3 regions of the Sinorhizobium sp. CB7 genome follow, and region 2 is predicted to be linked to each of the others. Evidence: predicted binding sites of a transcription regulator. Region 2 holds the regulator's gene; each other region holds the start of a gene.
The links. The regulator PhoB, encoded in region 2, activates phosphate uptake and scavenging genes when phosphate is short. The targets are predictions, from matches to a motif close to TGTCATNNANCTGTCAT.

Region 1 (10,776 bases), on a different contig from region 2:
TTCGGGAGGGCATCCATTGCGGCGCCGGAAAAGCTGCCGGAAACCGCGACACCGCGTATGCGCCCGGCCGTCTCCGCATCGAGGTCCTCGCTTCGCTCTGCCGTGATCAGTTCGACGCGGCTTTTTAGTCTCTCCAGGACACGATTGTGCATCTTCCCCGGGACGAGGACGGCGGCTTGTGGCACGGACATGATCTTTCCTTTGTTAGCGCGGACGATAGGGCGTGGTCGATTGACGGATCCGCATTTCCGGCTTGATGAGATGGATGCCGTCGGGCTCGTGACTGCCCGCCAGTCTATCGAGAAGAGCGCGCGCCGCAAGCCGGCCCACTTCCGCCTGACCGTTCCAGACGGTGGTGAGCGCCGGGGTTGCGATGGACGCCTCCTCGAGATCATCATAGCCGGTAACGGAAATGTCTCTGCCGGGCAGCAAGCCCGCGCGGGCGATGCCGTTCATCAGGCCGATGGCGACAAGATCGTTCCAGCAGACGGCAGCGGTCGGCTTCTGCGGCAGCGACAGAAAATGAACAGCGGCCTCGAACCCGCCCTGCTTCGAGCGCGGACCGGGAATGCGCAGATTGGGATCGACCTCGATGCCGGCTTTGCGCAATGCATTTACATAGCCCTGGTAACGGTCGCGGCCAGTGGAAGTCTGGTCGGTACCTCCGATCATCGCGATGGTTCGATGACCGAGACCGATGAGGTGATTGGTGGCGAGCGAAATGCCATAGCTGTCATCGCCGCGATAGGTCGGCAGGTCCATTGCCTCCATGGAGCGGGCAACAAGGATAGCCGGCATGCCGTTTTCCTCGGCGAGCTGCACATCTTCCGGCGGCGTGCCGATAGCCGGCGACATGATGACGCCGTCTCCCCCGAGCTGAAGAAGCGTTTCGATGAAGGTCCGCTGCTTGTCGACCGAATCGTAATGATTGGAAAGAATGAAAGTGTGACGACTCCTGTCGAGCTCGCTCTCTATCGCCTTGAGGATTTCGCCGTAAAACGGATTCATGATGTCGTGCACGACAACGCCGATGATGCCTGAACGCGAGGTTCTGAGGCTGGCCGCGCGGCGATTGTAGATATAGCCGAGCGCACGTGCCTGTTCCTTGATCTTTTCCCGCGTCATGCCGGCAACGAGCGGGCTGTCGCGTAAGGCCAGAGAAACGGTCGCCGTTGAAATTCCAAGCGTTTCGGCGATGGTCGAAAGCTTTATCTTTTGAGCCACGTGTCCCTCCGCAGGCAACTCATTCGACGTCAGCTCATTCCCGATGGAATAAAGAGCAAACTTTAAAAAGTTTAATTAAAAGATTTAACCGCTTTGCGCAATTCTCCTTTTCGAGAGAATTTCAAATTTCCTCCGCCTCGATGTCGGCAGCCGCCTGCAGGTTTCCGTCGATAGCCTTGAGGAGCCGGACGAGTGTGCGGATCTCCTTGTCGGAGAAGCCTTGCGTCGCCATCTGGTCGCAGGAGGCCGCCGACGTCGTGATGCGGTCGATGGTGTTACGTCCGACCTCCGTCAGATAGACCTTGGTCAGGCGGGCGTCATCGGCATCGGGCCGACGTTCCAGGAAGCCTTGCGCCTCCATGCGACCGATCGTCCGCGTCATCGTCGGCGCCTTCACGCCAAGGCGTTGCGCAAGCGCACCGGCAGTCATCCCGTCGGTCTCCGCGAGTGCGGCAATTACCCCGTCCTGGCCCGCATAAAGCCCGCTATCGAGAAGATTGCGCGAAAGTACGGTGCGCATCGAACGTGCAGCTTGAACGAGCGCGGGCGAAAGATCCTCAAGTTTATAGTCGGCCTGATCTTTCTTCTTACCCGACTTATGCTTCTTGCCTTCCTTATGCTTCTTGCCCATCTCCACCCCATCGATCTTTCGGCCGCGCCCAGGCCACGCTATGACATTGCGCAGGATCACGACATAAACAAGAGGCAACCATCAGATGGCACGGCCTTACGCTGATTTCAAAGACAACGACCCCGCACTTTCGCCCGCCGAGCGGAAGGATTGGATCGCCGTCCTGCCGCTCGGCGCCTATGAACAGCATGGACCGCACCTGCCTTTCGAAACTGATACACTGATTGCCGCAGGCATAGTTGAACGTTTGAAGGATGACCTGCCGGGCGACCTGCCCGTTACCTTCCTTGCCGTGCAACCCGTCGGCTATTCGGTCGAACACATGGATATCGAAGGCACGGCAACCCTCTCCTTCGAAGAGGCGGTTCATCGCTGGCTGGACGTGGCGCGGGAATTGAACAGGCAAGGCATTCGCAAGCTGGTGCTGCTGAACGCCCATGGTGGCAACTCGCCGCTGATGACGATCGTCGCCACCGAGGCGCGCGTGCGCCTCAATATGCTGGTGGTGGCGACCAGTTGGACACGTTTCGGCGTGCCGGAGGGCATCATCTCTCCCGAGGAAAAGGCGATCGACATCCACGGCGGCGATATCGAGACCTCGGTGATGCTGGCCCTGCATCCCGATCTGGTGGATATGGACCGCGCCGCAAACTTCCCTTCGCGCCAGACGCAGTACATGCAACGCTTCAGATATCTGCGCGCTTACGGTCCGCACGCCTTCGGATGGAAAATGTCCGACCTGAGCGATCAAGGCGTCGCCGGCAATGCAGCCGCAGCAACCGCTGAAAAGGGCGACGCGCTGATCGCGCATGCCGTCAAGGGGCTCGCCGAACTGCTTGAGGACGTGAATGCGTTCGACCTCAAATCCTTGACTTGAGTGCCGGCAATGGAGCTTCTCTGTGAGAGAGCCCAGGAGGCAATTGCCGCCGACGCAATGTGATCTTATAACATACAAATTCCTTTGAACTGGCCGCGCCAAGCGCCTATATGAAACCGACCGATTTCAAGTCCCCGACTTCTTAACCCTCGGGGCAAACCCCATTTTCGAGGTTCTCATGACCGAAACAGCCATGCAAAAGCCAATCCCCGTCACTGTGCTCACCGGCTATCTCGGCGCCGGCAAGACGACGCTCCTGAACCGTATATTGTCCGAAAACCACGGCAAGAAATATGCGGTCATCGTCAATGAATTCGGCGAGATCGGCATCGACAACGACCTGATCGTCGAGTCGGACGAGGAAATCTACGAGATGAACAACGGCTGCGTCTGCTGCACGGTGCGCGGCGACCTGATCCGCGTGGTCGAGGGCCTGATGCGCCGTCCCGGCCGCTTCGACGGCATCATCGTCGAGACCACCGGCCTTGCCGATCCGGTCCCCGTCGCTCAGACCTTCTTCATGGATGACGATGTTCGTTCGAAAACGGAGCTCGACGCCGTCGTCGCACTCGTCGATGCCAAGCATCTGCCGCTGCGCCTGAAGGACAGCCGCGAAGCGGAAGATCAGATTGCCTTCGCCGATGTCGTCGTCATCAACAAGATCGACCTCGTCTCCGCCGAAGAACTGGCGCAGATCGAGGACATCGTCCACGCCATCAATCCCGCCGCCCGCGTCTACAAGACCAGCCGCTCCGGCGTCGACCTCGCCCGTGTGCTTGACCAGGGCGCCTTCAATCTCGAACGTGCCCTTGAGAACGACCCGCAATTCCTGGAACATGGTCACGAGGACCATGTCTGCGGTCCGAATTGCGATCACGATCACCACCATCATGATCATGATCACCACGACCACGACCATGATCACCACCATCACCACGGCCATAACCACGGTATGTCGCCGATCCATGACGTTACCGTCCAGTCCGTTTCGCTGCGGGGCGGCGAGATGAACCCGGAACGCTTTTTCCCCTGGATCCAGAGGATCACGCAGACGCAGGGCCCGAACATTCTGCGCCTGAAGGGCATTATCGCATTCAAGGGCGATGCGGAGCGTTACGTCGTCCAGGGCGTGCACATGATCGTCGAAGGCGATCACCAGCGTCCGTGGAAGGACGGCGAAAAGCATGAGACGCGCCTTGTCTTCATCGGCCGCGAGCTCGACCGCGAAAAGCTGGAAGCCTCCTTCAAGGCCTGCGAGGCGGCTGCCTGATGCCGACTGTCGCGCCGCTTGATCTCGACGGCCACGTCCTGGCCGTCGAATTTTTAGGTGACGTCCCCTTCTTTGCCAGTGCGAGTGGCTCCATCCACCGTCTCGAAGGCGGCGATAAGATCTCTGAAGCCCATCAGGGCATGCTGACTTGCATCCGCGATCCCTATAGCGATAGCCTGATTTCCGGCGGCGAGGACGGCAAGGTCATCCGCACCGCCGCCGACGGCAGCGTCAGCGAACTGGCGCATGCCCCGCGCAAATGGATCGGCCAGGTCGCCGCCGGTCCGCAGGGCGCGGTCGCCTACGCTCATGGCAAGAGCACGCTGGTGCGTTTGGCTGACGGCACGACGAAGGAATTCGCGGAGGAGCGCACGGTCGAGGGAATTGCCTTTGCGCCGAAGGGATTGCGGATCGCCGTCGCACGTTACAACGGCGTATCGCTGCATTGGGTCGGCATGAGCGCCAAGCCCGTCGATCTCGAATGGAAGGGAGCCCATACCGGCGTCACCTTCTCACCCGACGGCCAGTTTCTCGTCACCACCATGCAGGAGAACGCGCTGCACGGCTGGAAGCTCGATGCCAAGCCCGGCTCCGAGACGCGACATATGCGCATGACCGGCTATCCGGCCAAGGTCAAATCGCTCTCCTGGTCGGTCAAGGGCAAATGGCTCGCCTCCTCGGGCGCGCCGGCCGCCATCGTCTGGCCCTTCCAGGGCAAGGACGGTCCGATGGGCAAGGCACCGCTCGAACTCGGCACGCGCGCCAATATCATGGCGACCTCGGTGAAGTTTCATCCGGCGGAGGATATTCTGGCGATCGGCTTCATCGACGGCATGATTCTCGCCGTCCGCCTCGCCGATAGCAAGGAAGCCCTGTTGCGCCGCCCCGGCAAGGGCGCGATCACCGGCATGAGCTGGAGCAAGTCGGGCAAGCTGCTTGCCTTCGCTTCCGAAGCCGGCGACTGCGGGGTCATCGATATATCGGGCTGATTCAACACGCCATCCGCGCGGAGAATTCTCCGCGCGGGCTGAAGTTGCGGCAGCCTCCTGACGGATGATATGGTATTGGCTGCGACAAGGTGCCCTGCGTGGCATAAGGTAGCAAGCGAATTGCCCTCCGTTGCCGGCATCCAGGCTGAGACCCGAATTTTCGAATTCTTTTAAAGTACTTAACCCGGCTGTGGCTGGACCTCAGCCCGGCTGTTTCGCTCGTCCGCATTCACGCAGGCGACACATGGCCTTGCTACCCGGTGGCTGTTCCGACCCCGCCCGCTTCACTTCAGAAGCCTGTTTTCGCGCGGTCGTCACTTCTCGTAAAAAGGATATGACAATGGTTCGATACTCGCGTCGTACCGCCTTTGCCGCTGGCAGCGCATTGACCCTGATTTCCCTCTGTTCCACCGCGACCGCCGACACGGCGGTCGCGAATACGGCAACGCCGATTAAGCACCTGGTCGTCATCTTCCAGGAGAACGTCTCCTTCGACCATTATTTTGCGACCTATCCGAAGGCTGCGAACATCGAAGGCGAGCCGCAGTTCACTGCCGCCCCCAATACCCCGACGGATATCAACACGCTCGCCAATGCCGGGCTCCTCGACAACAACCCCAACAAGACCAATACGGCCAACGGCGCCGACGCGGCCGCCCCCTTCCGCCTCGACCGCACGCAGGCCGCCACCCAGTCACAGAACCACGGCTACACCGCCGAACAGGCCGCCTACAACAATCTCGCCATGGACCTTTTCCCCGCCAATACCGGCCGCGCCACTAAGGGTGGTGCTGGCGCCTTCGGCACCAAGGGGCAGGTCATGGGCTATTATGACGGCAACACAGTCACCGCGCTCTGGAACTACGCCCAGCACTTCGCGCTCAACGACAAATCCTTCTCAACCAATTTCGGCCCGTCGACGCCCGGCGCGATCAATCTCATTTCCGGCCAGACCAATGGCGTCATCCTGCCCCCCGGCTACACGCTGGAAAAGGACGGCACCTATTCCAAGGGCCGGATCGTTCCCGACGGCAATGGCGGTTGGACAGCCATCAGTGACTTCGATCCGACCGGCGATATCTGTTCGGCCGGCCAGACGGCATTGATGTACGGCAAGAACATCGGCGATCTGCTGAATGCGCACGGCATAAGCTGGGGCTTCTTCGAAGGCGGATTCGATCTGACTGCCACCAATGCCGACGGTACAACGGGGTGCAAACGCGCCACGACCTCGGGCGTGACGAAGATGAACAGCGCCGACTACATCCCGCATCATCAGCCGTTCCAGTACTATGCCTCGACGGCAAATCCGCAGCACACCCGGCCTTCCTCTGTCGATGCCATCGGCACGAGCAACGACGGCGGTGCCAATCACCAGTACGACATGTCCGATTTCTACGCAGCACTCAAGAACGGCAACATGCCGGCGGTCAGCTTCCTGAAGGCTCCGGCCTATCAGGATGGACATGCCGGTTATTCGGATCCTCTCGACGAGCAGGAATTCGTCACCGAGGCCGTCAACGCGGTCGAGAACTCTCCGGAATGGAAGGATACCGCTGTTGTCATTCTCTATGACGATTCCGATGGCTGGTACGATCACGCCCATGCCGTGATCAATCCGTCCAATATTCCGGTCAAGGGCTATGACGTATTGAATGGTGAAACCTGCAGCAACGGCACACCTTTGCCAGGGATCACCGGTCAGCCGGCCCAGGGCCGTTGCGGCTACGGCACGCGCCAGCCGCTGCTGGTCATCTCGCCCTATGCCAAGGCCAATCACGTCGACCATACATTGACCGACCAGACCTCGGTCATCCGCTTCATCGAGGACAACTGGATGGGCGGCGAGCGCATCGGCGGCGGCTCCTTCGATGCCGTTGCCGGCACCCTCAACAGCATGTTCGACTGGTCGAAGGGTGAAACGCCGAAGCTGATCCTCGATCCGAAGACCGGCCAGCCGGCCTGATCCGGAGAGGGGATGGCCATGCCCAGGAAATCCCATCGGCACGTCATTCCCCTGGCGGCACTCGCGAGCCTTTCGCTCGTGGGTGCGTCCATTGGCATGGCAAGCCAGGAGCTGAAGCCCAGGATAAAGTCCGAGACGACAGCGCCGTTGAGCGCGGTCGCCGCGCTCGGGCGGAAAATGTTTTACGATCCGGCGCTGTCGGGAAGTGGCCGAATGTCCTGCGGCACTTGCCACGATCCCGGCAATCACTACGCGCCGGCTAACGATTTAGCCGTGCAGCTTGGCGGCCCGGATCTCGACCAGCCGGGCCTGCGTGCGACGCCAAGCCTCACCTACAAGATGGCGACTCCGGCCTTTTCAGTCGGCGCCGAAAGTGCCGCCGACGAAGCGGCCGAGGCCGCGCCGATGACCGAAGCCTCGGGGGCTTCGCTTGCCAGCGTAGCCGTTGCCGCCGTCGGCCCCATGACGGCGCAGGCCGGCGTCAAGGCCAATTCGGCGGCGCCCGACCTCGTACCGATGGGTGGCATGTTCTGGGACGGTCGAGCCGATTCGCTTGAGGAACAGGCGATTCAACCCATGATCTCGCCCTTCGAGATGGCCAATGCAAATGCGGCCGCCATCTATCAGAAACTCAAGGAGCACTACGGCAAGGACCTATCCGATCTCTTCGGTCCGGCTATTCTGCAGGATCGGGAGATGACGGTTGCCGAGGCAAGCTTCGCCCTTGCCCGCTACCAGATCGAGGATCCCTCCTTCCATCCCTATAGCAGCAAGTACGATGCCTATCTTCGCGGCGAGGTAACGCTTTCCGATGCAGAGATGCGCGGCCTGAAGCTCTTTGACGATCCGAAGAAGGGCAACTGCGCTTCCTGCCATCTTGACCAGGTCACGCAGGACGGCCGGCTTCCGGATTTTACCGATTTCGAATTCGAGGCGCTTGGCGTACCGCGAAATCCCGCCATACCGACCAATGCCGACCCACATTACGTCGACCTCGGCATCTGTAGTCCGCTGCGCCACGACGATTATTCCGCCCAGCCGGGCAATTGCGGCCTGTTCAAGACGCCGACGCTGCGCAATGTCGCGACACGCCGGGTTTTCTTTCACAACGGTGTCTACCGCACGCTGGAGGATGTGCTTCGCTTCTATGTCAGGCGCGACACCAATCCGGAAGAGATCTATCCGAGAGGCGCCGATGGCAGCCCGCGGAAGTTCGATGATCTGCCGGAGCAATACAGAATGAATGTTGATGTCATCGATGCACCATTCGACCGCAAGCCCGGTCAGCCGCCCGCGCTGAACGACGCGGAAATGGAGGATGTTATCACCTTCCTGAAGACGCTGACCGACGGCTACGATACCGAGACGCGAAAAGCATCGAAATAATGCATGTCGCGCAAAAGTGTGCAGCGGTTTTGCGGCAACGACATGCATGAAAAACAATGAGCTGAAGCCTGTCGCGTGAATCTCATTTCACGCGTCAGGCTTTAGCGAAAGGTGGCTGTGCGTTACGCCGCCTTTTCCGTTTGATAGTAGATCTCGACGCGGTTGCGGCCTTCGCGTTTCGACCTATAGAGGGCCTCGTCCGCCTTGTGCATGATGGCCGCGAGGCCCTCGGCACCGGCATCCCCTTCGGCAACGCCGATGCTGAGCGTAGGCCGCACCTTGAGGCTTGCCGCGGCGATCCTCTCCTCGAAGGATTTCCTGATCCCCTCTGCCGTAGCGGCGGCTTCTTCCAGGCTGACATTCTTCAGGACGGCAACGAACTCGTCGCCACCCTGGCGTGCCAGAATGTCGCCTACTCCGAGCTGCCCTCTCGCCAGTTCGGCAAAGACGCGCAGAATCCGGTCGCCGGCAGCATGCCCATGCGTATCGTTTAGGGCCTTGAAGCGGTCGACGTCGATCAGGATCACGACAAGCTTTCCGGAAGCGCCATGGCCGGCGGCATGTTCCTCGAGCATCTGCTGCAGTCCCATCCGGTTCATGACACCCGTCAAGGGATCATGATGTGCCAGTTCGAGCAGCATGTTGCGTCCCCGTTCCGAGGCCATGAGTACGATGGTGATGCCGCGGAGCGCGACGAAGACCGCGGCTGTTATTGCCATCCATTGGTGCAGACCGCCGGCATTATCGAGAATATCATTGCCACCGAGATTACCTATGGCAGCCAGGAACGCTCGGCCGGCAAACATGACGGCCGTCGGCGCGAAAAGTCCGACGAGGATCCAGGCAGAAACCAGCTTCTCGCGCTTGGCAAGGCGTACACCCTCCAGCATCACCGCAATATCGCAGCAGGCGAAAATGCCGGAGAGATAGGCAATGCGGGTCAGGTAGGCGGAAGGATCGTTCAGGGTGAAGACGATCGGCAGAGAGCCGACGAAGGCAACCAGCCCATAGGGCGCGAGGCTTACCCTGGTGCCGGAAAAGACACGGATGGCAATCAGCAGTGCGATATAGCCGCAAAGTGTCGCTATATTGCCGAGCTCGACCGAGACCACATCCGGGCCGATGCCGCGCATGGCAATTGCGAGCGAGCCAAGCCCGAGCAGGAGGTTGCTGATGCCCCACCATTTCGGCCAGCGCTCGAAGCGGCCGGTCGCATAGGCCAAAAGCTGCAGGGCGCCGAGCACAAGGCACGTGACCGCGCAAACAAGATAAATCGTCCGCATATCCAGGATCATCGCGCTTCGGCCCCCGCCATCATCAACAGGTGAAGGATAGCAGCGCTCTATTGGGGTTCCGTTCCGGATTTAGCGAAAATTTGAACGATCACGCGATCATCCGGCAATTGCCGAATCGATTCAGGCCTGAACCGCGGTGATGATGTCGGCAAGCACGCCATGGAGGGCGTCGCGATAGCCCGTGCGGGCGGAGGGCGCATTCTCCTCGGACGTCATCACCACGGTGAGGTCCAGGGCCGGAACGATATAGAGCATCTGCCCGCCATATCCCCAGGCATAGTGCACCTCTTGTCCGCCGATCTCGCGCTCGAACCATCCATAGCCATAGCCGTCTCCCGAAAAGCGGGAATTGGTGCGGGACTGCCATGAAAGCCTGATCCATTCCGGCGAGACGACCTGACGGCCGTCCGACGTCCTGCCGTCATTGCGATAGAGTTCGCCGAAGGCAAGCAACGAGCGGGCACTCATGGCCATCTGATTGCCGCCGAGATAGATGCCCTGCGGATCGCGCTCCCAGGCACCGATGCGAAAGCCATCGATCGGGCCGAGCCATTCGCGGGCGAGTGCGAGCGTGGATTTGCCGCTGACCTTGGTGAGTATGGCGGAGAGCAGATGGGTTGAAGCCGTCGAATAGAGCATCTGCCCACCCGGCACATCATCGAAGGGTTGGGAGAGAGCGAAGCGCACCCAGTTGCGGCTGGAAACCCAGCGACCATAATTCGGGCCCGACATGCGGCCCAGGCCCGCCTGCATGGACAAGAGATTGCCGATGGTGATGTCTGAGAGGCGTGGGTCGGGCGAGGCTGGCAGATCGGCTTTCAACAGGGGAGCGATCTTCTGATCCGGTCCTTCGAGCAAGCCCTTGTCGATGGCGATCCCCACGAGGGCGGAGATGATCGACTTGGAGGCCGATTTGATATTGGTCGATTCCGACGCGGTATGACCGCGATAGCCATGCTCCGCGATGATCTTGCCGTCCTGGGCGGCAAGCACGGTCTTCAAAGGCTTCAAATCGTCGCGACCGCCGAGATTTTCGAGAAGCGGTGCAAGATCGACCGGCTGCACCGGCTCTTGCGCAAAAGCCGGAAAGGAGAAAATCAGCAAGGAAAGGACTGCGACAGCAAGCTTCGTCATGGCT
Region 2 (10,776 bases):
GTTCAAACGATTTCCCTGCTCCGCTCGCCTGTCCGCAGCCGACCGGCCACGGCAGCCAATATGGTTCAGATCACGCCCAGGCACCATGCGAGAATCGACTTCTGCGCATGCAGGCGGTTTTCCGCCTCATCGAAGACCACGGATTGCGGACCGTCGATCACCTCGTTCGTCACTTCCTCGCCACGGTGAGCGGGCAGGCAATGCATGAACAATGCGTCCTTGCCGGCCTGTGCCATCAAAGCCGAGTTGACCTGATAGGGCTGGAAGACATTGTGACCGCGCGCCCGATGTTCCTGATTCATCGAGACCCAGGTATCGGTGACCACACAATCGGCGCCGGCGACCGCCCGGTCGGCATCATGACAAAGCATGACTTCGGCGCCTTCGTTGCGGGCCCAGTTCAGATAGTGATCCTTGGGCTCGGAACCAAGAGGGACCGCCATATTCATGCGATAGCCGAAACGGGCGGCCCCTTCGACCAGCGAATGCAGGACATTGTTACCGTCGCCCGTCCAGGCAATCGTCCTGCCCTTGATGGAGCCCCGATGCTCTTCGAAGGTCATGATGTCGGCCATGATCTGGCAGGGATGGGTATCGTCCGTCAGGGCATTGATGACCGGAACGGTCGCATGCTCGGCAAGCTCCAGCAGGCGCGAATGCTCGGTCGTCCGGATCATGATGGCGTCGACATAGCGCGACAGAACCTTCGCCGTATCGCCGATCGTTTCAGCGCGGCCGAGTTGCATCTCCGTGCCGGACAGGAACAGCGTCTCGCCGCCGAGCTGGCGCATGCCAACATCGAAGGAGACGCGGGTACGCGTCGAAGGCTTCTCGAAAATCATCGCCAGCATCTTGCCGGCGAGCGGCCGGTCGCCAGTGCCCGCCTTGTAGGCCTGCTTTCGCTCGACCGCATCGTCGATGATGCTGCGCAGGTCGGCGGCGGCCACTGCAGAGAGGTCGAGAAAGTGTTTCGGTGAAGCCATTGTTCCTTACCTGTCATGTCCCGGCGGCGAACCGCCGGCCGGCATTGATATTCACGCGGTCTTCTTAGTCTTGGCCGCGCGCACCCGTTCGGCGGCACGCTCGATGCGGGAAAGCCCCTCCCGTGCCTCGTCCGCCGTCGTCGTGAGCGGCGGCAGCAGGCGCAGAACGTTGTCACCTGCCGGAACTGCCAGCAAGTGCTCGGCGCGTATGGCCTGCAACAGATCGGCCGAAGGGACTGCCGCCTTGATGCCGAGCATCAGTCCTTCGCCCCGAACATCCTCGATCACGTCCGGATAGCGATCCTTGAGCGATGCCAGTGCCTGACGGAAGACAAGGGCCACGTCGCGAACGTGTTCCAGGAATCCGTCCGACAGAATGACGTCCAGCACCGCATTGCCAACCGCCATTGCAAGCGGATTGCCGCCATAGGTGGAGCCATGAGTGCCCGCCTTCATGCCGGACGCTGCCTCTGCCGTCGCCAGACAGGCACCGAGCGGAAAACCGCCGCCGATACCTTTGGCGACTGCCATGATGTCAGGTGTAACGCCGGACCATTCATAGGCGAAGAGCTTGCCGGTACGGCCGACGCCGGTCTGTACTTCATCCAGGACCAGAAGAAGCCCACGCTCGTCGCAAAGAGTGCGAAGTGCGCGCATGAACTCCATCGTTGCCGGACGAATGCCGCCTTCGCCCTGAACAGGCTCTATCAGGATAGCGGCCGTTGCATCAGTGATGGCGGCACGCACCGCGTCGATATCACCGAAGGGTACCTGATCGAAACCAGGAGCCTTGGGTCCGAAGCCTTCCAGATACTTTTCCTGTCCGCCGGCCGCGATGGTCGCGAGCGTGCGTCCGTGGAAGGCTCCTTCGAACGTGATGATGTGGAACCTTTCAGGATGGCCCCTGGAATATTGGTACCGGCGTGCAGTCTTGATCGCGCATTCCAGGGCTTCCGCGCCGGAATTCGTGAAAAAGACCTTGTCCGCGAAGGTCGCCGCGGTCAGGCGTGCGGCGAGCTTTTCCTGGCCCGGGACCTCATAGAGGTTGGAGAGGTGCCAGACCTTGTCGGCCTGCGCCTTGAGGGCTTCAACAAGATGCGGATGCCCGTGTCCAAGAGAAGTGACTGCGACACCGCCCCCAAAATCGAGATAGCGCTCGCCGTTCTCGGTGATCAGCCACACTCCCTCCCCTCGCTCGAACCGCAACGGAGCACGAGAATAGGTATCATAGAGCGGCGCGGCTTGAGCCATGGCGCATATCTCCTCGATCAGAGCTATATGGAGCGACCGGATTCACTATTCGACGCAGATCCGGAAAATCAAAATGCCGCCTTTCGGCGGCGTTGGCACTATTCCCTTTTCGCACTGCGATGTCAACAAAACAGAGAGCTGCGCAGTTGCGGTACGGAGCCGTCTCACTTCATCACGTGTTCAACAACTTATATTGCAGAAATGACACGTCAGGACAGCAAGTTGGGGAAAACTCCGAAATCGATTCATCGAGATTCTGGCGACTCTTGTCACGGAGTCAGCCTCACACTAGGTTAAAGTTCAATTACTAGACTGCATGCGGCGGAACTAGTCACCAAAATTTCAGGCGTTTTTTGCTTCGGAGGCGTCCGGGGCAAGGGTGAGGGATTCTGCCATCACCAACGCGACAGGCGGAGACAGGGCATGAACTGGACAGACGAGCGGGTGGAAAAACTCAAGAAACTGTGGTCGGAGGGACTAAGCGCCAGCCAGATCGCGGCGCAACTCGGCGGCGTAAGCCGAAACGCCGTCATTGGCAAGGTGCATCGCCTGAGCCTGCCTGGCCGCGCCAAAGCGGGTGGCACCACATCGGCGACCCGGGCACCGAAGCGCAATACATCCGCTCCCCGCGCGCCGAACTACGCCTCTCGCCTCACCACGCGAACGATCACCAGAGCCGCCGGCGCGACGCTCCTCAAGGAAGAGATCGAGTTCGATGCCGTCGAGGAAATCGAATTCCGGCCGGCCGCCAACGTGGTCGTGCCGATCTCGCGCCGCCTTGGACTCACGGAGCTCACCGAACGCACCTGCAAATGGCCGGTCGGCGATCCGCTGAAGGAAGATTTTCACTTCTGCGGCTGCGAATCCCCCGATTCCTCGCCCTATTGCGGCTATCACCAGCGCCTGGCCTATCAGCCTATCGCTGAGCGCCGCCGGACGCCGCGGATCAACTAGTCGACTAAGCCTTGCACCAGCGCATGATCCCGAGGTTATGCGCGGTTTGCACTCCTGCTTTGTCCCACAAAAAAGCCAAAACGGGCCGCTAGGGCCCGTTTTCAGCATCTGGAGTAGGTTTTAGTCGGCTCAGGCTTCCATCGAATAGCCGGCGCCGCGAACGGTGCGGATTACATCCTGCATGTTCGAAAAATTGAGTGCCTTGCGCAAGCGGCCGACATGCACGTCCACGGTGCGTTCATCAACATAGATATCATGCCCCCAGACGCCGTCGAGAAGCTGCGAGCGGGAGAAGACGCGGCCGGGGGACGACATCAGGAATTCGAGAAGGCGGAACTCGGTGGGACCGAGGCGCACCTCCCGGCTCTTGCGATGTACGCGATGGGTTTCACGGTCAAGTTCGATATCGCCGCATTTGAGCACACTGGACAGCACCTCCGGCCGGGCCCGGCGAAGCATCGCCTTCACCCGCGCCATCAGCTCCGGCGTGGAAAACGGCTTGACGACGTAGTCGTCCGCGCCGGTGGAAAGGCCGCGCACCCGTTCGCTTTCCTCGCCGCGGGCCGTCAGCATGATGATCGGCAGACGTTCCGTCTCGGGCCGCATGCGCAGGCGGCGGCACAGTTCGATGCCGGATACGCCGGGAAGCATCCAATCGAGGATGAGGAGGTCGGGAATGCGCTCCTGAAGGCGAATTTCCGCCTCATCGCCCCTGAGGATGGTGTCGACCTCGAAGCCTTCGGCCTCGAGGTTATATCGCAACAGCACACTCAGGGCTTCTTCGTCTTCTACGACAGCAACTTTCGGGATCATATGGTCGCGTCTCCTTCACAGGCCCGGAACGATTATTCCGTAACCGCACCGACGGTGTTCGCGGTGTCGTCCTTGGGACGCTCGCCCTCCGGCTGCGCGCCGGTCGCCATGTAGTAGATCGTCTCGGCGATATTGGTCGCATGGTCGCCGATGCGCTCAATGTTCTTGGCGCAGAACAGGAGATGCGTGCACGAGGTGATGTTGCGCGGATCCTCCATCATATAAGTGAGGAGCTCGCGAAACAGGGACGTGTACATCGCATCGATTTCCTCGTCGCGCTCGCGGATCGACTTGGCCTTGTCGGCGGAACGCGTCGTATAGACATCGAGCACTTCCTTGAGCTGCCCGAGCGCCAGCTCGGAGAGGTGCTCCAGGCCACGGGCAAGCCGGCGCGGAACGCCGGTGCCCTGAACCGCGATGACGCGCTTTGCCGTGTTCTTGCCGAGATCTCCGACACGCTCCAGATCGGCGGCGATACGGATCGAACCCATGATCTCGCGAAGGTCGGTCGCCACTGGCTGACGACGGGCGATCGTTACGATCGCCTTATCACCGATTTCGCGCTCCGCGTGATCGAGTATGACATCGTCGGAGATGACCTTCTGGGCGAGCGCCGCATCGCCATGGACCAGCGCACGCACCGAATCGCTGACCATCTGTTCTGCCAATCCCCCCATTTCCGAGATGCGGCGGGAAAGGAACTTCAGATCGTCATCGTAGGCAGAAAGTATGTGAGTCGATACCATTATGGTGTCCTCGAATTTGAACGATTTTGGCGCTTCGCGGGTTAGCCGAAGCGGCCCATGATGTAGTCCTGGGTGCGCGAGTCGTCAGGATTGGTGAACATCTTGTCGGTGTCGTTCTCCTCGACCAGATTGCCAAGATGGAACATCGCCGTACGCTGGGAGACACGTGCCGCCTGTTGCATCGAGTGAGTCACGATGACAATGGTGAAGTTCTCCCGCAGTTCGTGGATGAGCTCTTCCACCTTGGCGGTTGCGATCGGATCGAGAGCCGAGCAAGGCTCGTCCATCAGAATCACTTCCGGGCTGACCGCAACCGCGCGCGCGATGCAGAGGCGCTGCTGCTGACCGCCGGAAAGACCGGTACCCGCTTCGTGGAGGCGATCTTTCACCTCGTTCCAAAGGCCGGCCCTTTGCAGGCTCGTTTCAACGACCTGGTCCATGTCGGCCTTCGACTTGGTCAGGCCATGGATGCGCGGACCGTAGGAAACGTTCTCATAGATCGACTTCGGGAACGGGTTCGGCTTCTGGAAAACCATGCCGACACGCGCACGAAGCTCGACCACGTCGATCGCCGGATCATAGATATCCTCGCTGTCCAGCGTGATCTTGCCGGTGACCCGGCAATTTTCGATCGTATCGTTCATCCGGTTCAGCGTGCGCAGGAAGGTCGACTTCCCGCAACCGGACGGGCCGATCAGAGCCGTTACCGTATTTTCGCGAATGTTGAGGTTGACGTCGAAAAGTGCGCGCTTTTCGCCATAGTAAACCGATACGTCTTGGCCGATCATCTTGTAGGGAGTGGCACTCATCTTCTGATCCAGGGTTTTTTCCACTGCAGCTTCTGACAACATGTTCATATGATCTACTCCTTTTACCAGCGACGCTCGAAGCGACGCCGCAAGAGAATGGCTCCGATATTCATGGCAATGAGGAACAGGAGCAAGACGATGATCGCCCCCGAAGTCCGCTCAACGAAGGCGCGCTCCGCCTCGTTCGCCCACATGTAGATCTGCACCGGAAGCGCGGTGGAAGGCTCAAGCGGTGTCGCCGGATAGTTGGCGACGAAGGCGACCATGCCGATCAGCAGAAGCGGCGCCGTCTCACCAAGGGCGTGGGCGAGGCCGATAATCGTGCCGGTCAGAATGCCGGGCATTGCGAGCGGCAGGACATGATGGAACACCATCTGCATCTTGGAGGCGCCGAGCCCGAGCGCCGCGCTGCGGATCGATGGCGGCACCGCGCGCAAGGCGGCACGGGTCGCGATGATGATCGTCGGCAGCGTCATGAGGGTCAGCACGAGGCCGCCGACAAGAGCGGCCGAACGCGGCAGACCAGCGAAGTTGATGAACACCGCGAGACCGAGAAGGCCGTAAACGATCGAGGGTACGGCCGCGAGGTTGTTGATATTGACCTCGATCAGATCGGTCAGCTTGTTCTTCGGCGCGAATTCCTCGAGATAGATCGAGGCGGCAACGCCGATCGGCAGGGAGAGGACAAGCACGATCAACATCAGGTAGAACGAGCCGATCAGGGCGACACCCAGGCCTGCGGCCTCGGGGCGGCTGGAATTGCCTGCGGTGAACAGACCGGTGTTGAACTGCTTGTGGAGCGCACCGCTCTCTTTGAGCTGGTTCATCCAGCCGACCTGCTTGTCGGAAACCTTACGGTCCTTCTCGGGAACAGTCAGGTCGATCTGCCCCTTGTTGGCCGAGTCGATATTGGCATCGGCCAGAAGCGTCACATTGACCGTCCTGCCGATAAGCGAAGGATCGGCGACGACCATGTTGCGCAGCTGGATCGGCGCACCCTTCGAAATCATGTTCGAGGCTTCGCGCACCTCGGCACGGTTCGAAGGATCGATCCCCAGCGCCTTGACAATCGCGTCGCGGATCACCGTCGGATAATTGGCGGCAACCAGGACCGACGGATCGGTTGCGCGCTTGTTGCCGGGGTCGATGGTCTTTTCGGTGAATTCCACCGGCAGGGTGATCGCCGTCTGCTGGAAAGCGGTGTAGCCGTTGCGGACAACCGTGGAAACCAGCACGACGAGGAAGAAAAGGCCAAAGCAGATGGCGGCGATGCCGTAGGCACGGAACCGGCGTTCGGCAGCGTAACGGCGCTTGATGCCGATATCCCTGCGGTTGGCGGCAGTGGCCTGTGCGGCGGCGCGGCCGGTCACGGGAGAAACTAGATTCGTCATTCGTACTGCTCCCGATATTTGCGCACGATATAGAGCGCGTAGATATTGAGGCATAGCGTGATGCAGAAGAGCGTGATGCCAAGAGCAAAGGCGACCAGCGTCTGCGGTGAGGTGAATTCCAGGTCGCCTGTCAATTGATTGACGATTTTCACCGTGACCGTGGTCATCGGCTCGAACGGGTTCAATTGTATGCGGGCGGCAACACCGGCGGCAAGAACCACGATCATGGTTTCACCGATGGCGCGCGAGGCGGTCATCAACAGGGCGCCGACGACACCCGGCAGAGCTGCCGGCAAGATGACGCGTTTGATGGTTTCGGAGCGGGTCGCCCCGAGACCGAGCGATCCGTCACGCAGCGAGCGCGGAACGGCCGTGATGATGTCGTCCGAAAGCGACGAAACGTATGGGATCAGCATGATACCCATGACGATGCCCGCGGTTATGACGCTTTGGGCCTGGATGAAGTTGACATAGTTGCCCGTCAGCAATCCGTTTATGTCCGCGGAGATGTCCCGAAGAAAGGGACCGACCGTGACCAGGGCGAAGAAGCCGTAGACGATTGTCGGAATGCCGGCGAGGACTTCCAGAAGCGGTTTTGAAATCGAGCGAACCCTGGGTGACGCATACTCGGCCATGTAGATTGCGGCGAAAAGGCCGACGGGGACCGCCACCAGCATGGCGACGAAGCCGATATAGAGAGTACCGGCAAGAAGCGGGATAAGACCGAATTGACCGGAAGATGTCGAGCCGGCGCCGGCGAAGCGCGGATCCCAGACGGTGCCAAAGAAAAATTCGTTGGCCGGCACCATGCTGAAGAAGCGTCCTGCTTCAGAGAGCATCGAGAGGACGATGCCTATCGTGGTCAGGATGGCGATGGAGGAAGCGACAAGCAGGCCCCATAGCATGACGCGCTCCACCTGATTACGGGCACGGAAGCGCGGCGCGATCGAGCGCAGCGCATAAGCCGCACCGGCAATCGCGATCACGAGGACGACCACCGTCATCATCCAGCGGCTGAACGATGTCTTCGCAATCAAATCCCTGGCGCCTTCGACCATGTAAGGTGCGGGCGCGCCTGCGAGCGGAACGCCCTTTTCCGCCAGTTTCGCCTGCAGGTCGATCGACCCGTTGGAGACGCCGGCGGTTTCCTCCGCGGTAAGCAGCGGCAGCCCGCGTGCGATCGCAGTGACCATGCCGAAGCTCAGGTTCTGTGTTGCAACCGGCTGAGACTTGACTTCGGCGGGAAAGGAACCGCGGATGGAGGATTCAATGATCGCCGGGCTGATGGCCAGCCAAGCGCAAAAAACGATCAAAGCGGGCAAAACAGCCCAAATTGCAGCATAGGCACCATAGTAGCCGGGCCTGGAATGCAGGGCCGAGGACTTACCCCCTGCCAATGTGACGGCACGCGCTCGGCTCATCACATAGGCGACGGTGCCAATTATTAACAGGCACAATAATATCAATGATGTACTCATTTTTGCTTCCCCCAGGCAAGCAGCCCTGGAAAACCGAAGCGGCCAACAACCGCATCAAACGATTTTCCGAAAATGACCCCATCCATGAATATCCGAATGCGGACGCTACCGGCTTCGAGGCTGGAGCGAGGCCTCCGAAATCCGGGCAATGGAATTGCCGGCGCAGCTTTGGCCGCGCCGGCAATCATCGTCAATTACATGGTTTTGCCGCCTTCGACAGCCTTGCGGATCGCGTCGCGCTCTGCGTCCGGAGCAGCGACGAGACCGTATTCGGCGAGCGGGCCGTCGGGACCGATCATCTGGTCCGAAACGAAGAAGTTGACATATTCCTTCAGGCCCGGAATGACGCCGAGATGCGCCTTCTTGACGTAGAAGAAGAGCGGACGGGATACCGGATAGGTGCCGTTGGAGATCGTTTCGGTGCTCGGTACGATGCCCTTGACGGTTGCTACCTTCAGCTTGTCGGCGTTGTTCTCATAGAAGGAGAGACCGAAGACGCCGATACCGGTCTTGTTGGCAGCGATGCGCGCCAGGGTTTCCGGATAGTCGCCGTCGATGTCGACAGCCTTGCCATCCTTGCGGACTGCAACGCAAGCCTTCGCCTGAGCGGCCTTGTCAGCGACTTCCTTCGCGATCACTTCGGTCGCGCCAGAGTCCTTGCAGCCGGCAGCGAGAACGTTCTGTTCGAATACTTCGCGCGTGCCGTGCTTTTCGCCCGGGATATAGGCAGCGATTTCGAAGTCAGGCAGAGCCGGATTGACTTCCGACCACTTCTTATACGGATTAGCAACAAGCTTGCCATCGACAACAACCTGGGCAGCCAGAGCCTTATAGATGTCAGCCGGAACGAAAGCGATGTCCGGATTGCCCTTGTCGGTTGCGAAGACGATGCCGTCATAACCGATCTTGACTTCCTGGATCTCCGTTACGCCGGCCGCCTTGCAAGCTTCCGCCTCGCTCTTGTTGATCGGACGCGAAGCGTTGGCAACGTCAATCGTATCCGGTCCTACCCCTTTGCAGAACTCCTTGAGACCAGCGCCCGTGCCGCCCGACTCGACGACGGGCGTCTTGAAGTCAGGGAAGGTTTCGCCGAAAGATTCGGCAACGATCTTCGCGTAGGGCAGAACGGTCGACGAACCGGCGACCTGCACCTGGTCACGAGCAGCGGCTGCACTCGCAAAGGCAGCGGAAGCAGCCAGTGCCGCTACAGTAAGTTTCAGCATATTCATTAGAATTCTCCCGTCATGGGCTAGTGTGAGTGCGACCCCCCAAGAGGCGCTCGCTTTGCCGTTGCCGGCGGCCCAGTCTTAGCGTTACATGCACTGCTCTTTTATGTCAGATTGATGAAACATTTGTGACAACTCATCCCATTGATTTTATTTAGAAAAATTCTAATGGGTGAACAATAGGTGCCTTTTGTATCAGAAACGAACGGTAAAGTCCGTTCCCTTGCCCAGCTCCGATTTGACGATCAGCCGGGCGCGGTGCCGCGTCAGGATATGCTTGACAATGGCGAGCCCTAATCCGGTGCCCTTTTTTGACCGGCTGTCCTCCACGCTAACGCGATAGAAACGCTCGGTGAGCCTCGGGACATGCTCGGCCGGAATGCCGGGCCCCTTATCGACCACACTTACTTCCACGGGCTGGTCCGGCGCCTTCTTGAGCCAGACATCGACGATCTTGCCTTCCTGTCCGTATTTGCAGGCATTCTCGATAAGGTTTTCGAAGACCTGTACGAGTTCATCGCGGTCTCCCATGACCTCGACCTTGCTCTCAGGCAGATGGAGATTGATCTCCACATCGAGATCCCTCGCCAGAGGCAGGAGGGAATCGCGCACATGGCCGAGCACGGGCACGAGATCCACCATCTGGTCGGGAGCAAGATGCGATTTCAGTTCCAGACGCGACAGTGAGAGGAGATCGTCCACCAGGCGGCTCATGCGGGTGGTCTGGTCGAGCATAATGCCGAGAAAGCGCTCCTGCGCCTTCGGATCGCCGCGCGCCGGCCCCTGGATGGTTTCTATGAAGCCCCGCAATGAGGCAAGCGGAGTGCGCAGCTCGTGACTGGCATTGGCGACGAAATCGGAGCGCATGCGGTCGATGCGACGCACTTCCGTGATGTCACGGAACGAAAGCACGAAGAACTTCTCGGGCGGGGCCTCCGATCCGACAAGTTCGATCGGCGCGCTCCTGACGATGTAGACCCGTTCCGACGGCAGGCGTTCGGAATGCTCGATCTGGTTCGGCGCGTTCGTGGCTATGGTTTCGCGCACCATGTCGAGGATCCCAGGCGAGCGCAGGCGGGCTGAAAGATGCGCACCGATCAGCATTTCGCCGAACGCCTTCTCGGA
Region 3 (10,776 bases), on a different contig from region 2:
AATAAGCCTCTCCGAAGTAGGAGATTGCCCGCAGAAAAGCAACGGCGGGGACCGGTTCCAAATGCCTTCACGCCATTTTGCTTTTCATTTCAGCCCCGTTATTTTGGCTTTCGTTTGCAATGAAGGCCGTGTAAACAGCACTCGAATGAAACAGACGGGGAGCACGCGGCGCATGGACGCCCGGCAAATGAAGATCAAGGCTGCCGAGGCGGCTCTGGCGTATGTCGAGAACGGAATGCGCCTCGGCATCGGAACCGGCAGTACGGCGGAAGAATTCGTGCGCATGCTGGCCGAAAAATGCGCCGCAGGGCTGAGGGTGGAAGGTGTGCCGACTTCCGAGCGCACGGCAAGGCTCTGCGTCGAGCTTGGTGTTCCGCTGAAGTCCCTGGATGAACTTCCCGAACTCGACATCACGATCGACGGCGCCGATGAAGTCGATGGACACCTGCGTCTTATCAAGGGTGGTGGCGGCGCGCTGCTTCGGGAGAAGATCGTCGCATCCGCCTCGGCCCGTATGATCGTCATCGCCGACGAGAGCAAGCTGGTCGATGTTCTCGGCGCTTTCGCCCTGCCGATCGAGGTCAATCCCTTCGGACTTTCAGCGACACGGCTTGCAATCGATAAAGCCGCATCCCGCCTCGGCCTCAGCGGTGAATTGAAGCTGCGCCAATCCGGTGACGGCGAATTTACCACGGATGGCGGCCACTACATCATCGATGCATCTTTTGGCCGCATTCCTGATGCAGAGGCGCTGTCGACGGAATTGAATTCCATACCCGGTGTCGTCGAACACGGGCTTTTCTTAAATATGGCGACGCTTGCGATCATTGCCGGTCCGGCAGGCGTGCGCACGCTTCAGGCAGACAATAAACAGGAGCAATCATGATGAAACTTGCGGGTCTTGGCCGTTTTGCCGCTGCGGCCATTGTTCTTTCGGGCGTTGTGCTCGGCTCTTCCGCAAGCGCGCAGGAGGTTACCGAGGAGCAGCTCAAGGCAGCACGTGCTGCAATCAATGCTCTCGGTGTCACCAACCAGTTCGACAACATCCTTCCTAACCTGGCGGAGCGGCTGAAGAGCGGGCTTATTCAGGATTCGCCGAATTACCAGGATGTCATCATCTCCACCGTCGATGACCAGGCACTGGCTCTCGCTTCACGTCGGGCCGATCTCGAGCGCGAAGCCGCGACTACCTATGCCAAGACCTTTACCGTCGAGGAGTTGAACGCCATTGCCCAGTTCTACACCTCTCCCACCGGCAAGAAGCTTCTTCAGGATGGTCCGATCGCATCGCGGGAACTGCTGAAGGCGGCCGATATCTGGGCCTCCGGTATCTCGCGCGATCTTGCCAACCAGAGCAACGCTGCGCTCGCCAAGATCATCAAGGTTCCAGCGCAACCAGCCGCCGGTGATGCGGCGGCCAATCCGCCTCAGCAACAGCAGCAGCAGAAGAAGTAAGCTAGCTTCACCCATACCAAAAGCCCGGTCGTTCCGGGCTTTTGTTTTTGTCACGCCATGCATATATGCATGCGCGCTTCTTCGCATGTTTTGCTGCTTAAGGAGTTTTTCGATGCCTTCCTTCGACTATGATCTTTTTGTTATCGGCGGTGGTTCCGGCGGTGTGCGCGCCGCGCGCGTGGCAGCGTCGCTGGGCAAAAAGGTCGGGATCGCCGAGGAATATCGTTATGGCGGCACCTGCGTGATCCGCGGTTGCGTGCCGAAGAAGCTGTTTGTCTATGCATCACAGTATCATGAGCATTTTGAAGATGCTGCCGGCTTCGGCTGGACGGTCGGCGAAAGCACGTTCGAGTGGAAGAAGCTGATTGCAGCCAAGGACAAGGAAATCGAACGGCTCGAGGGACTCTATCGCAAAGGCCTTTCCAATGCCGGGGCAGAGACGTTTGACACGCGCGCCGAACTGGTCGACGCTCACACGATCCGGCTGCTCAGGAACGACAGGATCGTGACCGCCGAGACGATCGTGATCGCGACCGGCGGAGCGCCAAATCCGCACAACGCATTGCCGGGCCACGAACTCTGCATTTCCTCCAACGAGGCATTCCATCTCGAGGAACTGCCGAAATCGATCCTGATTGCCGGCGGCGGTTATATTGCCGTCGAATTCGCCAACATCTTCCATGGTCTCGGGGTGGAAACGACACTCATCTACCGCGGCGCAGAAATCCTGTCGCGCTTCGATCACGACCTTCGGCGCGGACTGCATGAGGCGATGGAGGCAAAGGGCATCCGCGTCCTCTGCCATGATATCATCGAGGAAGTCACCAGGACCGAAGACGGTCTCAAGGCTCGGACCAAGAACAACAAAGTCCTGCACGTCGGGCAGATCATGCTGGCGCTCGGACGTGATCCGAACACGAAAAACCTTGGGCTGGAAGCGGCGGGTGTCGCGCTCGATGAACGCGGCGCCATTGTCGTCGACGAATACTCGCGCACAAACGTCGCCAACATCTATGCGCTCGGCGACGTTACCGACCGGGTACAACTGACGCCGGTCGCCATTCACGAAGCCATGTGCTTCATCGAAACGGTCTACAAAAACAATCCGACGAAGCCTGATCACGATCTCATCCCGACAGCGGTCTTCTCTCAGCCGGAAATCGGCACCGTCGGCCTCAGCGAAGAGGAGGCCGCCAAGCGCTACGATACGGTTGAAGTCTACCGGGCCCAGTTCCGCCCGATGAAGGCCACACTTTCCGGCCGCGCCGAAAAGATGATGATGAAGATCCTGGTCAATGCTGAAGATCGCAAGGTGGTGGGCGTGCATGTCCTCGGCCATGACGCAGGCGAGATGGCGCAGATTCTCGGCATCACCTTGAAGGCAGGCTGCACCAAGGACGATTTCGACAGGACAATGGCGCTGCATCCAACGGCGGCGGAAGAGCTGGTGACGATGTATTCGCCAAGCTATCGCATCCGCAACGGCGAGCGCGTCTGAGCGATCTGAAATCAAGGGCCTGACCCCGCTGAACGGGGTCGAAAACGTCGTCATGCAAAAGACCTGATGGCTGCTATGCAAGCCTGACCTAAAGGTTTATAAGCCGCCGATATTTATCGGCGATGACGGACATCCGGCTCAGATCGGGTGCAAACAGGTGAGTGAGATGGCAGAGAATTGGACCCCGAGCAGTTGGCGGCAGAAACCGATCCAGCAGGTTCCGGATTATCCGGATGCGGCAGCTCTTGCTGCTACGGAAGCAACGCTTGCGACCTATCCGCCGCTCGTTTTTGCCGGTGAAGCGCGCCGGCTGAAAACGGCTCTTGCCAAGGTCGCCGAGGGGGACGCTTTCCTGCTCCAGGGCGGCGATTGCGCCGAGAGCTTCGTCGAACACGGCGCCGATACGATCCGCGACTTCTTCCGCGCCTTCCTGCAGATGGCCGTTGTGCTCACCTATGGCGCCCAGTTGCCGGTGGTCAAGGTCGGCCGTATTGCCGGCCAGTTCGCCAAGCCGCGCAGTTCAGCTTTCGAAAAGCAGGGCGACCTGACGCTCCTGACCTATCGCGGCGATATCGTCAACGGCACGGATTTTACGGAGGAGGCGCGTATGCCAAATCCGGAACGCCTGATGATGGCCTACCGGCAGTCGGCTGCGACGCTCAACCTGCTGCGCGCCTTCGCCATGGGCGGCTATGCCAATCTCGAAAATGTGCACAAATGGATGCTCGGCTTCGTGAAGGATAGTCCGCAGGGCGAACGCTACCGGAGGCTTGCCGACCGCATCAGCGAAACGATGGAGTTCATGAAGGCGATCGGCATCACCTCGGAAAACCATCCGAGCCTGCGCGAGACCGATTTCTTCACGAGCCACGAGGCGCTGCTGCTCGGTTACGAGGAAGCGCTGACCCGAGTGGATTCGACCTCGGGCGACTGGTACGCGACGTCCGGCCACATGATCTGGATCGGTGACCGCACGCGTCAGCTCGATCACGCCCATGTCGAATATTTCCGCGGCATCAAGAACCCGATCGGCCTGAAGTGCGGCCCGTCGCTGACGGCCGACAACCTGATCGAGTTGATCGATGTCCTGAATCCGGCGAACGAAGCCGGCCGCTTGACGCTGATCTGCCGCTTCGGCCATGACAAGGTCGCCGACTGCCTGCCGAAGCTCATCCGCGCCGTCGAGCGCGAGGGCCGCAAGGTCGTCTGGTCATGCGATCCGATGCATGGCAATACGATCACCCTCAACAACTACAAGACCCGTCCGTTCGAACGCATTCTTTCGGAAGTGGAGAGCTTCTTCCAGATTCACCGCGCCGAAGGCACGCATCCAGGCGGCATCCATGTCGAAATGACCGGCAAGGACGTGACCGAATGCACCGGTGGCGCACGCGCTGTTTCGGCCGAGAACCTGCAGGATCGCTACCATACGCATTGCGACCCGCGCCTCAACGCCGATCAGGCGCTCGAGCTTGCCTTCCTGCTTGCCGAGCGCATGAAGGGCGGTCGGGACGAGAAGCGGATGGCGGTCAACGCCTGAACCGGCAAGGATGCCAGAATAGCTGTGGAACGGGCCGGTCGAAAGCCGGCCCGTTTTTCATTACAGTCCGGCGGGACGGGCGTGCTCGAGACATGACAGCGTAGCCGCGCAATTCATTTCATGACTTCGAAAGAAGCTCATTCAGCCGTGTGATTTCCTGGCGCAAAGCCGACAACTCCGTCATAACCTGCATATCTATCTTCTGATGCAGCGAGAGCACTTCCAGCTCCGCCTTCAAATTGACTTCGTAGTCCTTGGCAGCCTCGAAGCGGTCACGTTCAGCCTGGCGGTTCTGTGACATCATGATGATCGGGGCCTGGATGGCAGCGACCATGGAAAGTACGAGATTGAGAAAAATGAAGGGGTAGGGATCAAAGGCACGTGTCAAAAGCACGATGGTATTGATCACGCACCAGAAAGCGAGAAACAGAAGAAAGGCAATGATGAAAGTCCAGGAACCGCCAACGCGCGCAATCTTGTCGGCAAACCGCTCACCGAAAGACGCCTCGGCGGAAAATGCGGCGTTGATGTCCGTCGAGATGACCTTGCGTTCATGCGCCTTCTTCAGCACACGTCTTTCGATATCTCCAAGCTCTTCCATGGTCTTGCCGAAATGCATGTGGGCGAAATTTGGGAAACTGGACATGGGAGACTCCGCGAACAAGCTCTTTTCCGCGCCAGTATTCTTTTGCGCCGGTAAATTGCAATGCGAAATCCGTCAGAGGCCGGAATCCGTCAGCCAATAATGTGATGGAAAGAAGCGCTCCAGCGAATGCTGTTTGCCGAACATGATATCGTATTGCAGGTATCGATAATCCTTTAAAAGCGGATCGAGCTTCTTCTCCTGCAGAATCCATCCGGGTGAGGTGCTGCCATCGCGTGCGGCGAGTTGATACCGATCGAGGATCGCATACTTCTTCTGCACGCGGCCAAGAAAACCAGTATAAAAGGGATGCTCGTAACCGGCGAATTTGAGAACATGGTAAGGCAGCAGCGCCGGGCTTATGGTGCCGACATTTCTGCGGATACCCTTTTTGCTCGACCATATGACGAGCGGTGTCTCGTGCTCGCGCTTCATGACGTCGAGCGGGGCCTTTCTGGTGGCCACCTGCTCAGGCATGTAGCCGGTGTCAAGATAGATGTTTCCCAGCGGAGGCAGATGATCTCCCCAGAGCACTATGATTGTCTCGCGGCTGCGCTTTGAAGCCCAGTCAACAAGCATTTTGAGGCTTTCGTCTGCTTCCCTGACACCTTGTGTATAGGTGGCGAGTGCATCACCGTCGCCATCCGTCAGATTGCCTTCGATGGCAACTGTATTGCGTGCATAGCGGTTCGGTTCATAAGGGCCGTGACCCTGCAGGGTTACTGCAAAGAAAAAGAAGGGCCGATCAACGTCATCGCCTTCACGCATGACTTCCTTCATCAGAGCATCATCGGAGGTAAAGATGCCGCGTTTTTCCATCGGTGGCATGCTTTCCTCGGTACGGAACGCATCGAAACCAAAATCCTTGTAGACTTCGCTGCGATTCCAGAACCATCCGGTAAAGGGATGAATGGATCGTGTCGTGTAGCCTTGGCCACGAAAGAAAGTCGCAAGAGACGGCAGCGAATGGCGGATATATTGCTGGTAGGGAATACTGCCATAGGGCAGGAAAGCGTTGGAAAAGCCGGTCAACGCCTCGAACTCGACGTTTGCGGTCATTCCGCCGAATTCCGGTGAAAAGACGTAGCCAGACTGCAATGCGCGTATGGTCGGCATCGGATCCGGCGTCAGCTTAACCGTCGCAAGACGGGTCGGATCCCAAAGAGATTCGCTCATGAGCATGATGACATCCGGCTTTTCGTCCGGTCCCGCCGGATAGCCGTAGCTGCGTGCCGGGATAGCGTCGATGGCCTCGGAATTAAATCCGGAGGGCGCGGTTACATGGGCCATCGGCAGGTTGAGCGAAAAGGCCATGATGAAACCGTTCTGGCGATAATTCTCCTTCTGGTCCCACATTATCGGAACGACCTGCAGCCGGTCGCGGATCCAGGAATATTGAGAATAATCGCTTACGAGCGATACGAAGGCCGCCAGGACCGGCAGACAGATCAAAAGACGCGCCACTCGCGCACGCCACGTCAGTCTTGGAAAATGCCGCCACGCGTAACGCCAGAGGAAGACGAGACCGACGAGGAGAGCGACGACGCCAACCACAACCATTGTCGAAAACCAGGGACGATCCCTAACGATCACGGGCATTAACTGCAGGATCTGTCCGGTAAAGAGAAAATCGGACGGATAGAGCGGGTCGGGAAGGTAGAGCTGCTTCTGGCTCGACACGAAGGCGGGAACGGCGGCAAGCGGAGCAAGAGCAAGCGCAGACAGGTAAGCGCGGCCAGAAAGCGCATCCAGCAGGACCATCAGGAGCATGAGAACGCCGACTGTCGTCAGGCCTGGGCGAATGGGAGATATCAGAAAATCTCGGACGTTTACAAAGGAGCCGCTGGCGACCCACTCCACAGCCACCACGGTCCCGAGCGCGAGTAGCAACGAAATCAGACAGTTACACAACCCACGTGCGGCACGGGCAGAAAAGCTTCCTTCCTGTGTACTGAGAAAGAAGATAGCCGATCCGCGAAACGGTACAAATTTCCAAACCAGTGCGGCCAACGGCTTCTCCGGTCTTTAAAGAAATTTCATGCAATTGTCACATTACTGTCATGAATGCGGGATGAACCGTGCCGGTTCCACCGACTCATGCCATCGCGCTTGTTTTCTTTCGACACCAGCCCATCTATTTCTGCGCGCAGATCATTGCGGAGCCTATCGGCTAGAGCTAAATGAATGGCATGACAGAACAAAACTCGATCGCTCAGACCCTTCGCATCGCCGTTGGACAGCTCAATCCAACCGTCGGCGATGTTGCCGGCAATCTCGCCAAGGCCCGGGAGGCACGTGCTGATGCGGCGCGCGAGGGCGCGCATCTGCTGATGCTGACCGAGCTTTTCATCTCCGGTTATCCGCCGGAAGACCTGGTACTGAAGCCGGCTTTCATTCGTGCTTGCTGGAAAGCAGTCGAAAGCCTCGCCGCCGACACCGCCGATGGGGGACCAGGCGTCGTTATCGGTTTTCCGCGTCAGGATCAGAGTGGTCGCTACAATTCCATCGCCGTGCTCGACGGCGGCAAGGTCATCGCCGTCCGTGACAAGGTGGATCTGCCGAACTACGGCGAATTCGACGAGAAACGTGTATTCGACCAGGGCGCCATGCCGGGTCCGATAAATTTCCGTGGCGTCCGGCTGGGTATTCCGATCTGCGAGGATATCTGGGGCGAGCTCGGCGTATGCGAGACATTAGCCGAAAGCGGTGCCGAAATTCTGCTGTCGCCGAATGGTTCGCCCTATTATCGCGGCAAGGTGGACGTGCGTCATCAGGTCGTCCTCAAGCAGGTGATCGAGACCGGTCTGCCGATGATCTATGCGGCCCAGCTCGGCGGCCAGGACGAACTTGTCTTCGACGGGGCGAGCTTTGCCTTCAATGCCGACAGGACGCTGGCCTTCCAGATGAGCCAGTTCGAAACGGCGGTGGCGGTCACGACCTGGAAGAAGAACGGCGATGGCTGGCACTGCGCCGAAAGCCCGATGGCGCATATTCCCGAACGCGAGGAGGCGGACTATCGCGCCTGCCTGCTCGGCTTCCGCGACTATGTCAACAAGAATGGCTTCAAGACTGTCGTACTGGGCCTTTCCGGCGGCATCGATTCCGCGATCTGCGCGGCGATCGCGGTCGACGCGCTCGGTGAGGAGCGCGTCCGTACGGTGATGTTGCCGTATCGTTATACTTCGAGTGATTCACTAAAGGACGCCGCCGATTGTGCGCGCGCTCTCGGCTGCCGCTACGATATCGTACCGATCGAGGAACCGGTAACGGGATTCAGCTCGGCGCTTTCGGACCTTTTCGAAGGCACCGACAGCGGCATTACCGAGGAGAACCTGCAGAGCCGCGCACGTGGCACTATCTTGATGGCGATCTCCAACAAGTTCGGTTCGATGGTGGTTACCACCGGCAACAAGTCGGAAATGTCGGTCGGCTATGCAACGCTCTACGGCGACATGAACGGCGGCTTCAATCCGATCAAGGACCTGTACAAGATGCAGGTCTACGCGCTGGCGCGCTGGCGCAATGCGCATGTGCCACCAGGCGCGCTCGGCCCGTCGGGTGAGGTGATCCCACACAATATCATCGAAAAAGCACCGTCGGCGGAATTGCGCCCGAACCAGACGGACCAGGATTCGCTGCCGCCCTATCCCGTGCTTGATGACATTCTCGAATGCCTTGTCGAAAAAGAGATGGCGGTCCATGAGATCGTTGCGCGCGGTCATGATGTTGCAACAGTGCATCGTGTCGAGCATCTGCTCTATCTCGCCGAATACAAACGGCGGCAGTCGGCGCCCGGCGTGAAGATCACCAAGAAGAATTTCGGCCGCGACCGGCGCTATCCGATCACCAACCGGTTCCGGGATCGGTAAGTCTACCGCCTATCGGGCACATTGGGGGAGCAATGCGCAGTTCGGTCGAGATCTACAATATCCCTACGGGCAGTTCCCGGATCGTCTGGCAGACGGAGCGGCTCGTGGAAGCCCCGAATTTTTCCCGCGACGGCCGGTTTTTGCTCATCAACGGCGATGGGCTGCTTTATCGTCTTGCCCTCGAAGGCGATCCAGAGCCGGTGCTCATCGATACCGGCTTCGCGCGATTGTGCAACAACGATCATGGCATCTCGCCGGATGGCACGCTTATCGCCATTTCCGACAAGACGGAATTCGGCAAGTCCTGCATCTACGTGCTGCCGGCTGCGGGCGGAACGCCACGCCAGGTGACGACAAACCTGCCTTCCTATTGGCACGGCTGGTCTCCGGACGGGCAGCGCGTCGCCTATTGCGGCATCCGTGATCAGGTCTTCGATATTTATACGATTTCGATCGATGGCGGCGAGGAGACGCGGCTGACACAAGGCAAAGGCCGCAACGATGGCCCCGATTGGTCTGCGGACGGGGAGTGGATCTATTTCAATTCCAGTCGTACTGGCCTCATGCAGATCTGGCGCATCCGTCCTGACGGCAGCGGTCTGCAACAGCTCACCCATGACGACTACGGCAACTGGTTCGCCCATCCTTGCCCCAGGAACGAGAAGGTCGTGCTGATCTCCTATGACCCCGATGTCTTCGACCATCCGCGCGATCTCCATGTGCGGTTGCGCCTGATGGATATGGATGGGGGCAATCTGACGACGCTGTTCGAGCTCTTCGGCGGGCAGGGGACGATCAACGTGCCGAACTGGTCACCGGACGGTGACGAATTCGCCTATGTTCGATACGCGCCCGAGAAATGACCTCTCTGGACAGTGACAGCTTTCCTCGTTAGGAATTGACCGTTCGCAGGGCGCATCCGATCCGCGGGAAGGGCAAAGCCCACCTGATGTTGAATTTATAGACTGCCACACCTCTTTTCAGTCTGTGGGCGCGGATACCGGACGTGAACGAAAGGAGGTCGTCATGACCACGCGCCCATCTGCCGCGAGCGCCAGCATTGAATCCCTAAAAAAAAGGCGAAACTTCTCCTCCGATCCGTGCAATCCGGTGATGCGTCGGCCCGCGCTCGCGTTGAATCCTATTTCTCCAAAATCGAGGACGTCGGACTGCAGGACGTCCAGCTTGTCATCGCCCGTGAACATGGCTTTTCGAGCTGGACCAAGCTCAAGGCCCATTTCGACAGGATCAGTCCCGACGAACTGCCGCGCGATCAGCTCGCCAATCACTTTCTCTCGCTTGCGACGGTTTCCTATTTCGCCCGCATTTCCGCCGATCCAGCCCGTTTCGAGGCAGCTCTCCGCCTGCTGCAGGACCACCCCGTCATTGCGGACGAGAACATTCATGTCGCGGCTGCCATCGGCGACGCCACGCGCGTTGCCCGCTGGCTTGACCGCCAGCCGCAGCTTCTCGACCGCAAGGGCGGACCTTATGATTGGCCACCGCTGCTCTATGCCGCCTATGCGCGTGTGCCGGGTCGCTCAAGCCTTCCGGCAGCACGACTGCTGATCGAACGCGGCGCCAGTCCCAACGCCTTCTACCTCGATGACGGACAATATCGTTTCACGGCGCTAACTGGCGCCTTCGGCGAGGGGGAAGCGGGCAAGCTGCGTCAGCCCGAACATCCGGATTGCATCGCTTTCGCGCGCATCTGCTCGATGCCGGTGCCGATCCGAACGACAGCCAGGCGCTTTATAATCGCATGTTCGAA

Region 1: AAE029_RS11925 (phospholipase C) is a predicted target of PhoB. The motif match lies at 5,315-5,331, and genes of this name have one in related genera.
Region 3: AAE029_RS05950 (LTA synthase family protein) is a predicted target of PhoB. The motif match lies at 7,182-7,198, and genes of this name have one in related genera.

Annotation. Positions count from the first base shown of each region.
Region 1 is NZ_JAULLL010000005.1:232,128-242,903, reverse strand. Features, by position in the region: gene AAE029_RS11955 (2-hydroxyacid dehydrogenase) at 1-191, opposite strand, end outside; gene AAE029_RS11950 (LacI family DNA-binding transcriptional regulator) at 205-1,224, opposite strand; gene AAE029_RS11945 (MarR family winged helix-turn-helix transcriptional regulator) at 1,346-1,855, opposite strand; gene AAE029_RS11940 (creatininase family protein) at 1,941-2,732, shown strand; gene AAE029_RS11935 (GTP-binding protein) at 2,911-4,002, shown strand; gene AAE029_RS11930 (WD40 repeat domain-containing protein) at 4,002-4,991, shown strand; gene AAE029_RS11925 (phospholipase C) at 5,332-6,957, shown strand; gene AAE029_RS11920 (cytochrome-c peroxidase) at 6,976-8,343, shown strand; gene AAE029_RS11915 (diguanylate cyclase) at 8,466-9,626, opposite strand; gene AAE029_RS11910 (serine hydrolase domain-containing protein) at 9,759-10,772, opposite strand.
Region 2 is NZ_JAULLL010000007.1:281,718-292,493, reverse strand. Features, by position in the region: gene argF (ornithine carbamoyltransferase) at 66-983, opposite strand; gene AAE029_RS15690 (aspartate aminotransferase family protein) at 1,035-2,234, opposite strand; gene AAE029_RS15685 (GcrA family cell cycle regulator) at 2,658-3,188, shown strand; gene phoB (phosphate regulon transcriptional regulator PhoB) at 3,318-4,001, opposite strand; gene phoU (phosphate signaling complex protein PhoU) at 4,034-4,747, opposite strand; gene pstB (phosphate ABC transporter ATP-binding protein PstB) at 4,789-5,604, opposite strand; gene pstA (phosphate ABC transporter permease PstA) at 5,619-6,947, opposite strand; gene pstC (phosphate ABC transporter permease subunit PstC) at 6,944-8,425, opposite strand; gene AAE029_RS15655 (substrate-binding domain-containing protein) at 8,620-9,654, opposite strand; gene phoR (phosphate regulon sensor histidine kinase PhoR) at 9,847-10,776, opposite strand, start outside.
Region 3 is NZ_JAULLL010000002.1:367,074-377,849, forward strand. Features, by position in the region: gene rpiA (ribose-5-phosphate isomerase RpiA) at 173-886, shown strand; gene AAE029_RS05930 (DUF2059 domain-containing protein) at 883-1,455, shown strand; gene gor (glutathione-disulfide reductase) at 1,568-2,953, shown strand; gene AAE029_RS05940 (class II 3-deoxy-7-phosphoheptulonate synthase) at 3,120-4,493, shown strand; gene AAE029_RS05945 (DUF1003 domain-containing protein) at 4,612-5,139, opposite strand; gene AAE029_RS05950 (LTA synthase family protein) at 5,212-7,101, opposite strand; gene AAE029_RS05955 (NAD+ synthase) at 7,326-9,005, shown strand; gene AAE029_RS05960 (hypothetical protein) at 9,038-9,868, shown strand; partial or broken gene AAE029_RS05965 (ankyrin repeat domain-containing protein) at 10,032-10,776, shown strand, end outside.